DNA from 2 places in the Paenibacillus sp. JNUCC32 genome. Region 2 is predicted to be linked to the other one. Evidence: predicted binding sites of a transcription regulator. Region 2 holds the regulator's gene; the other holds the start of a gene.
What was found. The regulator LexA, encoded in region 2, represses DNA repair genes until DNA is damaged. The targets are predictions, from matches to a motif close to CGAACATATGTTCG.
Positions count from the first base shown of each region.

Region 1: a site for LexA is predicted at 2,718-2,731, ahead of addB (helicase-exonuclease AddAB subunit AddB). Genes of this name have one in related genera too.

Region 1 covers NZ_CP062260.1:3,685,174-3,692,609, forward strand. Annotated here, with positions in the region: gene addB (helicase-exonuclease AddAB subunit AddB) at 1-2,532, opposite strand, end outside; gene JNUCC32_RS16625 (class I SAM-dependent rRNA methyltransferase) at 2,838-4,211, opposite strand; gene JNUCC32_RS16630 (Na/Pi cotransporter family protein) at 4,421-5,392, shown strand; gene JNUCC32_RS16635 (NUDIX hydrolase) at 5,389-5,844, opposite strand; gene mtaB (tRNA (N(6)-L-threonylcarbamoyladenosine(37)-C(2))-methylthiotransferase MtaB) at 5,932-7,275, opposite strand; gene JNUCC32_RS16645 (RsmE family RNA methyltransferase) at 7,278-7,436, opposite strand, start outside.
Region 2 covers NZ_CP062260.1:3,001,752-3,009,187, forward strand. Annotated here, with positions in the region: gene metH (methionine synthase) at 1-1,095, opposite strand, end outside; gene JNUCC32_RS13260 (cupin domain-containing protein) at 1,265-1,801, shown strand; gene JNUCC32_RS13265 (FixH family protein) at 1,901-2,305, opposite strand; gene JNUCC32_RS13270 (HAD family hydrolase) at 2,600-3,391, opposite strand; gene JNUCC32_RS13275 (hypothetical protein) at 3,435-3,959, opposite strand; gene JNUCC32_RS13280 (DUF896 domain-containing protein) at 4,118-4,324, opposite strand; gene JNUCC32_RS13285 (LysM peptidoglycan-binding domain-containing protein) at 4,616-4,987, opposite strand; gene lexA (transcriptional repressor LexA) at 5,164-5,790, shown strand; gene JNUCC32_RS13295 (hypothetical protein) at 5,859-6,665, opposite strand; gene JNUCC32_RS13300 (RNA polymerase sigma factor) at 6,658-7,203, opposite strand.

The DNA.
Region 1 (7,436 bases), 680 kb from region 2:
GGCAGCATGGAACAGCTGTCCGATGTCGGGAGCCTGAAGCCTGTACAGCTGCCGCTCTCTCAGCTTCAACCCATGGGAGGCAAAATGGGAGAACGGGCAGGCAACAAAGCGCTCCATCCGGGATACGCTTGTCCGCAGCTTCGTTCCGTACAACTGTCTGCTGGTTTCCAGCTTGAGAGGCCGGGCTTCATTCCGGTAAGACAAGGAGGAGAGCATGGTCGTAAGGCGGGGCCGCAAACCCGGCTGCTCCGCATACCAGTTGTAAACATGCCACCACAAATCCGGGATCTCCTCCCCATTCCTCCAGTCGCGAAGCCGGCCCGCTAAATAAGCAAGCGTCTTGTCTGGACGGACCGCATAACCCTCCTGCTCAAGGGCCGATTGCCCGGCATGCGGCCTTGGAAACAAAGGCTCCTCTTCCAGCTGGAACATCAGCTTCAGATGCCGCACCACCTCGGATGGCAGTAACGGCTTGCCTTCATCATCCGCTGCAGGGTAGCTGACCCACAGCTGTTTGCTGGCCGAAGTCAGCGCATTATAGATCAGAAACCGTTCATCCAGCAGTCTTCGGGATATGCTCGGGGCAAGCTCCAGCCCGCGGTCTTCAAGATGAACCCGTTCCGGCTCCGTCAGGATGCCGTCATCCTGGAACTGGGCCGGGAGCACGCCGTCGTTAATGCCGAGAAGGAAAGCATATTTCACCCCGCCCGTCCGCGTCCGGTCCATGCTGCCGATGAGCACCTGGTCCAGAGACGGAGGCACAAGAGCCATTTTCATTTCCGTAAGTCCCGTACCCAGCACGCCGGTAAACAATTCGGTGCTTAGCTTCTCCGCGCCCATCATCTCGACGATTTGGTCGAGCAAGCCGAGCACGGCACCCCATACCTGGCGGTGTTCCCGGGCTTCCTCAGGACGCCCGGCATCCAGTGCGGCCCGGCTTAACAGCTCCAGCTTCTCGGGCACAGCGCACTCCTCCAGCAGCCGATAGACCGCGGTGCTCTGATCCATCGCGCTCGCAGCCTTTTTCATCCGCTTCTCGAACGCATGCAGCGGTTCCGTTATCACCTTCCTGGCGTACTCGATCGCCGCCATGCCGTCCTGATTGCGGATCTCGCTTTCCCCCTCTTCTAAAGAAAGGCTTGGAACTCCCTTCCAGGGACGGCCGTCCGTCCAGCGCGTGCCCTGGATTCCGGAGGCCAGCGCATGGTTCTCCAGACGGTCCATGTCCTCACGGGTAAGCGAACCGTCCAGCGGCAGCAGCAGATCCGTCTTCACGCAGCGGAATACGTCCTCATAACGCCACCGGCGACCGATGACATCAAGCGCAGAGCGAATGAACTCGACCAGCGGATGGTGAAGCTCGCTCCGCTTCTGATCGAGAAAATAAGGAACGCCGTATTCCCTGAACAAAGGACCCATCAGATGCTCATAGTCCCCCATATTCCGGACAAAAACAGCCATTTCGCGGTATCTTGCCCCTTCCTCCTGTGCCAGCCGCAGCATTTCGCGCAGAGCTCCTTCGATTTCGGCCCGGCGATGGCTGGCAGCGTGTAAAAGCAGACCTTTCCTCCCGCGGTTTGGACTGCTCGCTGTGTCCGGGCCATCATCCGGTTCCGCCCAGCGTCTCTTCCGATCATAACCGCGCTCAAGATGGGCAAGCATGGGAGATTCCTGAAACCGCGGCAGAACATCGGGATGAAGAATGCGGTGCTCCGCCTCCAGCCCGATCTCATCGATAATCCCTTTGAGCTTTATGTACGTCACCGCAGTAGGATGAAAGAGATCCAGCTCATGCGGAACCGTCCCGTTCCTGTAAGGCTTGTCCAGCGTCAGCGCGATCGTCACTCGCTTGGCGTTTGCGATGATCTCCCGCAGCACCCGGTACTCCTGCGGCGTAAAGCCGTGGAAGCCGTCGATCCAGATGTCGGCACGCTTGATATATTCCGATTCGGCCACACCATCGGCCAATGAGGCCAGCGTGTCTTCCTCATCCATGTAAAACCGTGAAATTTCAAGCTCGAAATCGCGAAAGACCGTTACGATGTCCTCCAGCTTCCGCCGCAGCATCGGTGAATTCCCGGAGCCCGATACCATCTGTCCCAGCTGCTCCTCCACGCATGAGGCGTCAATGCAATAGCGCTTCATTTCCGTGTACAGCTCGCTCAGCTTGCCGACAAAGCCATGCTGCTCTCCCGAGGCGCCGAACATGTGGAGCTCTTCCTTGCGCCTCCGCAGAATTTTATACAGCAGCATCCGCTTGCCTTCCTCGCTGATCGCCACTTTAGCGGCTCCGCCGGTTTCCTGCATGACGCGGTAAGCCAGACGGCGGAAGCTTAGCACCTGCGCGCGCATCATGCCGCGAATGCCTCCCGCATTGACGAGCGCGTGCTCCGCTTCATAGGACCCTTGCTCCGGAACGATCAGGATCATCGGATCCCCCTTGGGATTATGCTCCAACCGTTCGATCATCTCTTGGCGGATCGACGTGCTCTTGCCGCTGCCCGACCTGCCGATAACAAATTGAACGCCCATGCTATGCCTCCTTTACATCTTGCCGAAAGAGACTCATTCACCTTCAAAACCAGCTGCTGATCCGGTGAAATCATGCCCTTTGAATCTAGTAGTTCAAGATCAAAAATGTATGTCAAATCTTGCGTGATGGTTCGACTCTATCAAAAAAGATGCTGATTACTAGTATAACATAAGTCCTGATTGGTGGAACATACGTTTGGATTTCATTCCCATTCCCAACGATTTCGGACATATGAAAAAGGACCCTGCCATCGTGGTTATCCACCATAGCAAGATCCTTTACATGAACCGCCAAACTGGGGTGTCTACAGTTTTGATTTGCTGCGCACTTCAAAGACGGCGAATTTCAAATAATGTCCCTCGTCGACCCCAAGAATTTGCGGATGGTCCTTGCCGGCCGCACGCCATTCCACCAATCTCAGAATTTTGCCGGCATCCTTCGCCGCATCCTGGATCGTCTCCAGGAACAAATCCGGCCGCATATGGTACGAGCAGCTTGCCGTAACCAGATATCCGCCCTCGTTGACCAGCTTCATGCCGTGGAGGTTGATGTCCTTGTACCCGCGGCAAGCCCCCTTGACGGCCGACCTGGTTTTGGCAAACGCCGGCGGGTCCAGAATGACCACGTCCCAGGATCGCCCCCCGCCCGCGGTCAACGGTTTCGAGGTATCCACTTTCTGATCCCCTTGGGCGCGCAGCTCGCGCTCTTCCAAACCCTTTACCTGGCTGCGCAAATATTGGAAGGCGTCATCCACCACAAATTCCACGCGATCCTGGAATCCGTTCAATTCCACGTTCTCTTTGGCACTTTCGATGGCATGCTCCGATATGTCGAGGCAGGTGACTTTCTTGGCGCCGTACTTGCATGCATGCAGCGTGAAGCTGCCCGTATGCGAAAAGCATTCCAACACCGTTGCGCCGTCCCAATACGGGAACGTAACTTCTTTTCCGCTTTTGTTCACCGGCAGGGGCTTCGTCTCACCTTCCCGCTCCACGGCCTGTAGCGTAATCCCGCTCCGGCTTCCCCAACCGGTCATTAACGGTTTGATGGATGCCCGGTTCTCCCGCTGATCAAAGAAATATCCGGTCTTCTGGCCCTCTTCGATATCCACTTTGATCTTCAAGCCGTTCTCCGTCACGACGACGTGGCGGGGACACTCCCCGTAAAGAGTTCCCTTGCGCTGTTCCAGCCCTTCCAGTTCCCGGATGGAAACGTCGCTGCGCTCGTAAATTCCTTTCGGCTGTACCACTTCGACAAGCGCGTCCACGATGTCCGCACGGCATCGGTCCATGCCCAGCGTCAGTAGCTGCACGACCAGCACGTCGGCAAAACGGTCCACGATCAGCCCCGGCAGGAAATCAGCCTCGCCGTATACCAGCCGGTAAGCATTCTCGTCTCCGATAAACCGCTCCCGGTGTTTCAGGCATTCCTGGAATCTGGCTGCGAAAAAAGCCTTGTCCATCGCCTCGACCGGTTCATACGAAACGGTGCGCACGGTGATTTGTGATTGCGGATTGTAATACCCGGAGGCAAGAAAACGGCCTTGGTGATTGAACACCGATACGATATCGCCCGGCTCGGGCTCGCCCTCGACAGAAGCAATCTCGCTTTTATACACCCAAGGGTGCCCCTGCTCCAGTCTCTTTTTTCGACTGCGCTCCAAAATAACCGATGGCACTGTATTTCACTCCTTAAAGTTATCCCCTGGTTTATTGCAATAGGCATGCATGTCCGCCAAGGGTCATATACGTAATTAAGAAAAACGTCGACCGACGTGCTTTCACAGTTACCCGACCGCGTGAAGAGATCGTTTTCTTGCGATGACCGATGACTTTCGGCTTTGCTGGAAACTGCGCTCCCACCTTATTTTACAAAAAGGAGAACATCATGCTATCCACGCTCTGGTTTCCCGTCTGTTATGGTCTTGTCCTGTTCCTGTTCGGCATGAAGGTCATGGAGGTCGCCCTCCAGCGCTGGGCCGGACCGCTCTTGCATAAGTGGCTCCACAAAGCGACATCCACGCCCCTGAAAGGCATGGTTGCCAGCACGGCGGTCACGGCCCTGCTGCAGAGCAGCACCGCCGTAACCGTGCTGGCGATAGGCTTTGCCAATGCCGGATTGTTAAGCCTGTCCGGTACCTTGGGCGTTATTCTCGGCACGAACATCGGCACGACGGTAACCACCGAACTCATCAGCCTGCAGATCGGACAAGCCGCCATGCCTCTGCTTGTCCTCTCGCTGATGCTGTGGGTCGGAGCCGTTCTTGTCAGCGAGCGCGTACCTGCGAGTCACGACAAGTTAAAAAACCAATTGATCAGCAGCCAATTTTTATGCCTTGCTGTCGCCGGATTTTCGCTGGTGCTGCTCGCGATACAAATCATGCAATCCATTGGGCCGACCCTTCAAAGCCTCGGGTTGTTCCAATGGTTCCTTGACCACGCCTCGCAAAGCGTCCTCTGGGGCATTGCAGCCGGTGCGATCCTGACGGCTTTGATGCACAGCAGCGCCGCCGTCATCGCCATGGCTATGGGGCTCGCCGCCAGCGGAGCGCTGCCTCCCGAGATCGGCGTCGCGATCGTCCTGGGCTCCAATGTCGGTACCTGCGTGACGGCGCTCATCGCGGCGATTGGCAGCAGCCGCGCCGGACGATTCGTGGCTTGGTCCCATTTGGGGCTTAATATCGGCGGAGTCCTGCTCTTCATTCCGTTCACAGCGGGATTAACCGCCGTATCCGGATGGTTAGCCGCAGATCCGGCCGGACAAATCGCCCATGCGCAAACCCTGTTTAACATCGCATGCTCGCTGATCGCGCTTCCTCTATGCTATCTGCCACTCTGGAACAAGCGGTTGCCGTCCTAAAATTTCATATCTTCATCCGCCGGAATAGCGACTTCAAGCAGCATCAGCGCTTTACGCAGGATGATATCGTTGTTATTGTACCCGTTGCTACGCTGCTTCCTCCATGCGGCAAGAGGCTCGAACCAGTCCACCCCGTTGATTTCCTCGATTTGGGGTTTTAGGATGCCTCCTTCCGCCTTAACGAGGTAGTAGTGAACTTCCTTGTCGACCAGGCCGAATTCGGGATGATGGTATTTATATGCAATAATGTCCACTGGAGAAGTGATGGATCCGACTATACCTGTCTCCTCGCGTATTTCTCGGAGAGCCGTCTGCTCGACGGTTTCACCGGCTTCCATCTTGCCTTTGGGAAGCGAGGTTTTTCCATAACGGTCCAAGATGAGCTGGATCTGAAGCGCCCCTTCATGATAACGGTATACAACGCCGCCCGCGGAAATTTGTGTATATGCCATGTCCTGTTCCTCCTTCATGTACAACAAGGACTCCACTTCCGGTAGCCAGGAAATGAAATCCTTGTCTGGTATGGCCGCTATGGAATATTACTGGGCAGCTGCCTTTAATCCATGATCCATGACGCTGAGGAGTTCGCCCTCGCATTCATTTACACCGGCTTTGGTTACTTTTACGCGGCACAGCTTGCCTTCGAGATCAGGCGATCCGTTGAATACAAGCTGCAGGTAGTTGTCGCTGTACCCCTGCATCTTTCCGCCATTAGGGGCTCCCTTGTATTCGCGCTCCGGTATCACGTTCAGAATCTGGCCCACGAAACGCTCGGCATAAGCCAGCTGAAGCTGCTCCGACAAGTCGATCAGATCGTGCACCCGCGCATTCTTCACTTCCTCGTCCACCTGATCCTCCATTCGTGCCGCCGGCGTGCCGGTACGCTTCGAATACGGGAATACATGCATTTCCGAGAATTGAATCGCCTTCATCAGGTCATATCCGTTCCGGAACATCTCATCCGTTTCGCCAGGGAAGCCGACGATGACGTCCGTCGTAATGCCCACATCCGGCATCGCTTGACGAATCAGGCCCATCTTGTTATAGAATTCTTCCGTCGTATATTTACGGCGCATCCGTTTCAGTACCGTATCATCCCCCGCTTGGAGCGGAATGTGAAGATGGCGGCACATTTTACTGGAGCGGTTCAGCACGTCCAGCATCTTCTCATCGATCTGGCTTGCTTCAATGGAGCTGATGCGGATCCGTTCCAAACCGTCAACCCGGTCAAGGTCCCACAGCAAATCGGACAATCTGTAATCCTCGAGATCATCCCCATATCCGCCGGTGTGGATACCGGTCAGCACGATTTCCTTATAACCCGCTCCGACCAGCTGATGCGCCTGCTTGATGATGCTCTTCGGATCACGGCTTCGCGACAAACCGCGGGACCAAGGGATGATGCAGAACGTGCAGAAGTTGTTGCATCCGTCCTGAATTTTCAGAAATGCGCGAGTACGTTCCGCGAAATCCGGTACGTCCATTTCCTCGAATACCCGGGTCTTCATGATATTGCGCACGGCGTTAATCGGCTGGCGCGTCTTTTCGATGTCATGGATGAAATCCATGATTTTCTCGCGATCCTGGTTCCCGATGACGAGATCCACGCCCGGGATATCCAGAATTTCCGCCGGCGAGGTTTGGGCATAACAGCCCGTTACGGCCACGATCGCCTCGGGATTTCGGCGAACCGCGCGCCGGATCATCTGGCGGCTCTTCTTATCCCCTGTGTTGGTAACGTGGCAGGTGTTAATCAAATAAACATCAGCGGTTTGTTCGAAGTCCACCTGGTCGTAGCCTTCATTCTTGAAGTATTGCCAGATGGCCTCGGTATCGTAAAAATTGACTTTGCAACCCAACGTATAAAACGCTACGGATGGCATGTTCAAACGCCCCCCATTTCTCCAGATTCGTATAGTGCGCAGGCCAGCGCCGTCATGCCGGCGGTCTCGCAGCGAAGGATCCGCCTTCCGAGTCCAACGGCTACGGCTCCCGCAGCTTCGGCCGCTCGGCATTCCTCTTCCGTAAAGCCGCCCTCGGGTCC
Region 2 (7,436 bases):
GATCTCGGAAGCTTCCTCATATTTTCCTTCCACGATCAAACGCTTAAATTTGCGCGAACCCAGAACATTTGTTCTTTCGCCCACCATATACGGACGGTTTTCCTGCTCGATATATACCGGCTCGATGCCGGACAATGCCGGCAAGTGCCCGCCCTCAAGCGGACGTGGGGTGAAGCCATCCATCGTTTGTTTTAAAGCCCGGATGTGGTCAGGTGTCGTACCGCAGCATCCCCCAGCGATGTTAAGCCAACCTTTTTCAGCAAAAGCCCCCATCTTTTGGGCAAGCGATTCAGGAGATTCATGGTATTGACCATTCTCGTCAGGCAGACCCGCATTCGGATAACAGCTGATCGCGCTTCTCGACATTTCGGATAAGGAACGGATATGGTCGCGCATGAACTCCGGACCCGTTGCACAGTTCAGGCCGATGGATACCGGATTCAAGTGTTCCAAAGAAATGTAAAACGCCTCGATGTTCTGCCCCGCAAGCGTTGTTCCCATCGGTTCGATTGTGCCGGATATCATGATGGGAAGGGTGACGCCTGTCTTATCAAACGCTTGTCGAATCCCAATGCTCCCTGCTTTCACATTGAGCGTATCCTGCGACGTCTCGAGCAATAGGGCATCCACGCCGCCTTCAATCAAGGCTACGGCTTGCTCCTCGTAACTCTCGATCAATTCGGCGAAGGTCACGCCGCCGGTAACCGACAGCGTCTTGGTTGTCGGACCCATCGCACCCACGACATATCGCGGGCTGTCCGGCGTGGAATATTTCTCAACTGCAGCGCGGGCCAGATGAGCCGCTTTCAGGTTGATTTCCCGGGCAAGTTCAGGTATATCGTATTCAGCAAGCACAACGGAGGTTGCGCCAAATGTATTGGTTTCAATCAGGTCGGCACCTGCTTCAAGATATTGTTCATGTATTTTTTGAATGACGTCGGGCCGATGAATGACCAGCATTTCATTGCAGCCATCCAGCTCCGGGCCGCCAAAATCTTCAGCCGAGAGGTCCTCTTGCTGGATCATCGTGCCCATGGCACCGTCAAGAATTAATATTCGTTCTTTAAGCACTTCTTGTAAGCTAGGCTTGTTCAACTCATAAACCTCCCCCGAAAACGTTAAATCTTAGTGTATCAGAATACTTTTCAATAGAAAAGTCGAAATATTGCGCAGCTATCGGTACAAATCAACATTTGCAGATGACAAATGCGGTGAGGGGGGCTATAATACATATTAATCCAACGGGAGAAAGAGGGTTAAAGCTATGGCAGAAATCGTGATTCGCAACACGAACGAACGCATTACTGGGGAAGAAAATGTTCGGGAATTCCTGAATAACCAAGAGGTTGTTTATGAGCATTGGAATATGGATAAACTCCCGGCAGATCTTCAAGAAAATTTCAAGCTGAGTGATGAAGATAAGCAGCGCATTTTGGACACTTTTGACGAAGAAATTCGCGACCTGGCTGCAAGACGCGGCTACAAAATCTGGGATGTCATCACGCTTTCCGAGTCCACGCCCAATATAGAGGACCTGCTTAAAAAATTCGAAGAAGTTCACACCCACTCGGAAGACGAAATCCGAGCGATCGTTGGCGGCAAAGGGATCTTCATTATTAAAGGCTCCGACGATGTCGGTTACTTTAACGTAGAGCTTGAGCCGGGCGACGTTATTTCCGTACCGGAAAATACGCCTCATTTCTTCACGCTGATGGAGAACAAGCAGATCATTGCGGTTCGTCTCTTTATTGAAGAGAACGGCTGGGTAGCTACTCCGGTAGAAGATCCCCAATTCCAATAAGCCTAAAGCGGCTGACTGAATAGGAAAATGGAATAAGGCAGCGCATGATCCGCCCAACGGATGGATGCGCTGCCTTATTTATTGGCTGTGTATGGTGTATTACTCGGTTACCGTCAATTCCTTCAGCGGCATGGAGTGCTGCCCTCTTGCCGTGACATGGGAAACGATGCGATAGGTTCCTGCTTCCTCGAAGGTTTTCTCCATTTTGTAGACCCCGCCTTGATCATGCTTAACCGGAACCTTTGCCTGAACGCCTCCGCCTTCCAGCGTCACTTCGAATTCCACGTCGTTTGCATCTTCGACCGGGCTGCCTGCTTGTGTTACCTTCGCTTCGATCAACACTTTCTCGCCTGCCTTAATGCTCTCTGGCGTCAGAGAGAGCTCTACGATAATCGGCTCCGCCATCACATCATCACTGGGCGCCGCCTTGCTGTCATTGCATGCGGCAAGCGCAACCGCCATCAACACCATGGCTGCAATAAAGGCCATCTTTTTCCTGGTCATCCAACCACCTCTTTTACGAATTCATGCTATGTATGATTTATTCACGTAATGGTCCATTCCAAACAGCGTCATTTTCCTAATTCATTATATCGCATTATTCTTTAACTTCTATCTCATGCAGCTTACAATTGTGTGACGTTTGTCACTGCCAACAGCCTCTTTCCTTTCAAACATGGCAACCAACAAAAAAACAGCCCCGAATCGCATCAGCTGCTGCCAGGACTGTTCCTATGTACGCTAATATATCTCGCTAATAGATCTTGTAGAATAGTCGTGAACTCTTGATCACGTCATTTATAAGGACGCCACAATAGCATGCAGCTCGGATAAATGTTTGATCTCAAACTTCGGCTGAATGGCCGGATCATGAGGCCGGTCTACCCGATTGATCCAAACCGTATGCAGTCCTGCGGCATTGCCGCCTTTAATATCTGTGGTCAGCTTATCTCCCACCATCACGGCCTGATCCGCCTCGACGCCTAACAGATCAAGCGCATGCTTGAATATGGAAACATCCGGCTTGCCTTTGCCGAAATCACCCGAGATAATAATGTGGTCAAAATAAGGGACCAGTTCCGGAACGCCATCAAGCTTCTCCTGCTGCAAATCCGGACTTCCGTTCGTTAGAAGCAGCAGCTTCACGTTACCCTGCAATTCCTTCAGCACTTCAAAGGTTTCTTCATATACGTAAGGTCTTGTTCTGCGTTCCGCAGCAAATTGCGTTGCCAACGTCTCAGCCAACGCTTCATTATCAACGCCAAGGCGATGAAGTCCGCGACGCCAGGATTCCTTGCGGTATACGGGAGCCAATTCTTGCAGCTTTCGGAATTCGGGCTGGGATCCAGCCGTAAAATTAGCCCACAAGCCTTCAAACGGATTGATCCCGATCATTTTGGTAAAAGCAAAAGTATCATAGGATTCATACAATGCTCTTGCTTCTTCACGCACCGCGGCCAAAAGCGCGCCGGCATCAACGCCGGTTTCCGCCGCTCCGGCTTGGCATGTCACTTCAAACGCTTCTTCTACACTGCGTTCATCCCACAACAACGTATCGTCCAAATCAAACAAAACCGCAGCAATCGGCATTTCTCTCCCACTCCTCATATACATTGTGATCTACTCAATCGGGTTAGTTGTGCTCCACTGGAATTTGATGAGTCTTTGCAAACTCTTCCAATCTTTCGCCCATGGCTTTGGTATCGTAAAGATTCATCATTCGTGAGAACACCCAGTTGCCTGCTTTTCCCTTGCCTTGGATCACGACGGAACCCGAAGCCAATTTGATCTTCTCGATATCCGATACGGCCAGACGGCGTTCCCGGTTGAACTTCATGGTCGACACGGAAGCCCGCTCAATCTTCAAATAAGGCTTGCGGAGAAATATCATGAGCGCCAACAGGATATACAAGCTGACGCCAACCCAATTCAATACATCATTGCTTCCGCCGGCTGCCTGTGAAGTTGCCGTTCCGAGAAGCGCATACAAACCGGCCAATGCAACAAGCACTAACGGAAGTACATACTTACGTCCCTTAAACACGTCATGCTTATCATTAATCGCAGACCCTTGATACGAGGTCAATCCCTGCTTTTTGCGCTGTTTGTTAAGTTGCGACATATTTTTGCTGACTTTTCTTTCCCATGAACGTGACATTTGGTTCCCCCTGAACTCATAATCAAAATGTTTATAAACCATATAAACTTGGGGTAACCGTAATCGATTATCCGAATGGCCGGTACCCCAAGTATTATTATGCTATCCTTCGATCTGTTCACGGATCCTCTGAATATATATCCTTGAACGGTTATCGACTAGTGCTTTAATCGCGGGCCGCCTTTTTGTTCGTTTTCATCAACCCATTCAATCGATTCCAGCTGTTGTCTAAAGTTACTGCGAATATTGTTAAGGTATATTTCCCGAAGCTCGGCCCGCTCTTTGAGCTCCTCCTCGGTCAACCCTTCATTCTTCTTCTTTCTTGCTAATACATTGATGCGTTCTACCAAAGTATCGATGTCCATGACTTCTCCTCCAATTTCGATATCATGTATAACTTAAACATGTGAAAAAGAGCTTGTCAAGGCAACTGAGCCCTTGCAAACTCTTCTAAGAACAAATAGGAACATATGATGCGCATAAACGAATACCGTCTATGGAGAGGTAATCTATAGTTATCTATTGTAAACGCACTATTACGCGTAAATGATTCAATCTGACAAGCAGAATATGATGTGTAATTAAACAGGAAGTAACCAGTAGTATGTGGTGATTATATGGAGTATGAATGCCAATTGGTTAGAAGCAACGTCAAATCACCAAACCGGCAATGACAGCACTTCCCCAGCCTGTATGTCCGGACCCTTCAATCCGTTCATTCTTCGTATGCTATCCAGATATACGCGTGTATCCATATCCGCAGGTTTGTGAAGGGAAGCAATTCGCCACAAGCTATCGCCATATTGAACGATCACCTGCTTCTCTCCAGTCGGCTTCTCTGTCCCACCGGCAAAAACGGAATATGCACCTGTCCAAAAGATGGCCACAATTAGCAGGGTGAACAACAGTTTATTCAAAGGGATCGAAGCTATCTTCGATTTCAAGTAAATGCCCCAAGTCTTCGATGATTGTTCTGTTACCACCGGAACGTTCTCATAAATGCTGCGGTATGTACTGTATTTCAACATGGAATCATCATCTCCCAAACAAGTGTTCTCTTATGGATTCATCTTAACACGAACACTTGTTTGATTCAATACCCAAAAGAACATTTGTTCTATTTTTATTTTAGAACTTATGTTTGTACGAACGGTAGTTCTATGTTATAATTTTCCCAAACGTTACTAAATGGGGTTGATACGGCATGTCGAAAATATCCAGCCGCCAGCTGGCGATCTTAGAGTTTATCCGCAACGAAGTTCGTAGCAAGGGTTACCCGCCTTCTGTCCGGGAAATCGGCGAGGCTGTCGGACTAGCTTCCAGTTCTACGGTCCATGGTCATCTGGACCGTTTGGAGAAGAAAGGCCTGATCCGCCGTGACCCTACGAAACCAAGAGCGATCGAGCTGCTTGGCCAAGAAGAATCCGAGAGCGCGAATCTGTTTACGCACACCATTGCCAGAGTGCCTGTCGTCGGGAAAGTCACAGCAGGTGTGCCGATTACGGCCATGGAGAACATTGAAGACTATTTCCCGCTCCCGCAGCATTACGTGGGCGACGATAAGGTGTTCATGTTGTCCGTAGTCGGCGACAGTATGATTGAAGCCGGTATTCACAGCGGTGACTACGTCATCGTTCGCCAGCAGCAAACCGCGGACAATGGTGACATTGTCGTAGCAATGACAGAAGAAGATGAAGCAACCGTGAAGACCTTCTATAAGGAGAAGGACCATGTACGATTGCAGCCGGAGAATCCTACCTATGAGCCGCTGCGCTTGAACCATGTTACGATTCTCGGGAAAGTGATCGGTCTCTTCAGGGACGTACACTAATTCCATAGAATTATGAATAAGAGGTTACCTTCCTTATTTGGATGGTAACCTCTTTTTTAGGACATGCACTAGAACGTTCCGGTCTTACGCAACACTAGAACCAACGCATTTTGCTTAAGATCTAATTGATACATTCTTTCAGAAACATAGTCCGGCGAACCTTCGCCTCCCGGTCCCTCCGTAGACTGCAGAACAAGCTTATTCTCCTTCACCTCGGGAGCCGTACCTGGTCTATAATACGAAAAGTAGGATACCAAGGACTCATCCTGAAATCGAAGCTGCACGGCATTACCCGTTTCATGCTCTACGGCGAACGCATAGATTTGTATGCCATGACAGTCCCTATATTGCGGTGCGAGTATAAATACATCGGCATCTTGAAACGGCAGGCGAATCATATCAACCGGAGCAGATGTCGGTTGAATAAATGTAAGCCCCTCCAGCGTAGTGACTTCATTTGTAACTTGGTTAGTGCTATACTGCACGCTGTAGTTTCCGGTAAACGACCGATCTGTTTCGATACCGAAGCAGCTCGGTGCACCCAATGTCGTTATTTTTTCCTGTCCAACTGCAATAACGTTTAACTGTCCTTCATCCGTTACGCCTTGTGCCCGGATTGTCTCCTCCTTAGTAGGGGGCATAGTCCCTGCTCTCTGTTGTTCGTCCCCGCCAAAAGGCAATTGAAAGGCAATTAAAATAATCAGAAGCATGAACCCGCCAGCCAATCCAACTTGTAAGTACTTTCGACGTTTAGGTTTGCTGTCGGTGAAAATCACGGACCTATGCACGTTTTTTTTCATTTCGGACGTGAACTTTTCATTTGAAAAAGGAGCTTTTTTAGCACGGTTGTACCAGTCTGGTTTATCCTCACTCATCGTTCTTCTCCTTCATTAGTTTTTGTACTTTTTTCCTGGCCCGATGCAATCTGGATTTTACAGTGCCTATCGCAATATGAAGCAGCTTCGCAATCTCATGCATCGGCATTTCATAGTATAGGTCCAGGACCAATACTTCCCTAAGCTTGCTCGGCAAAGTCATAATCATTGCCCATATTTCATCCGTATACTGCTCGTCCCAATATTCCGCTTCCGCTGACCGGCTTGACGAACTGGCGGTAAGCTTGTCTTTAAGGATGACTTTCCGAAAGAAAAAAGCCTGTTTGTACCGAAACGCCGTATGTCGCGTGATCGTTAGCAGCCACGTTTTCAGCGTCGCCTGACCGCGAAAGGTATGTATGCCGTAATAGGCCTTAATAAAGGCTTCTTGTGCAATATCGTCTGCCAAGGCATGCTGTTTGGTCAAAAAATACGCATAATTCCACACATCGTTTCCATATTCATTCATGATTTTATCCAGCGTCTGGCTGTCCATGACCGTCATCTGCTTTAAGTATTCGAGCTCCAACCGATTCACCTCATCTAATTAGAGTCATGGAAGCGAGCAAAGGTTCCTTTTTTCGCAAAATAAAAAAGAATCTCCCGTAGGTAAGGGAAGATTCTATTCTATAAAGTATAAACAACCCGATCTTTCATTTGCGCTAAAATGTAGATATAAAGACACTATTTAACATATTTAACTTACAATCTCTAATATTTAATGGTATTATTTAGGAGGTTGGCCGACCTAAACTGTTTTTGGGAGGTAGT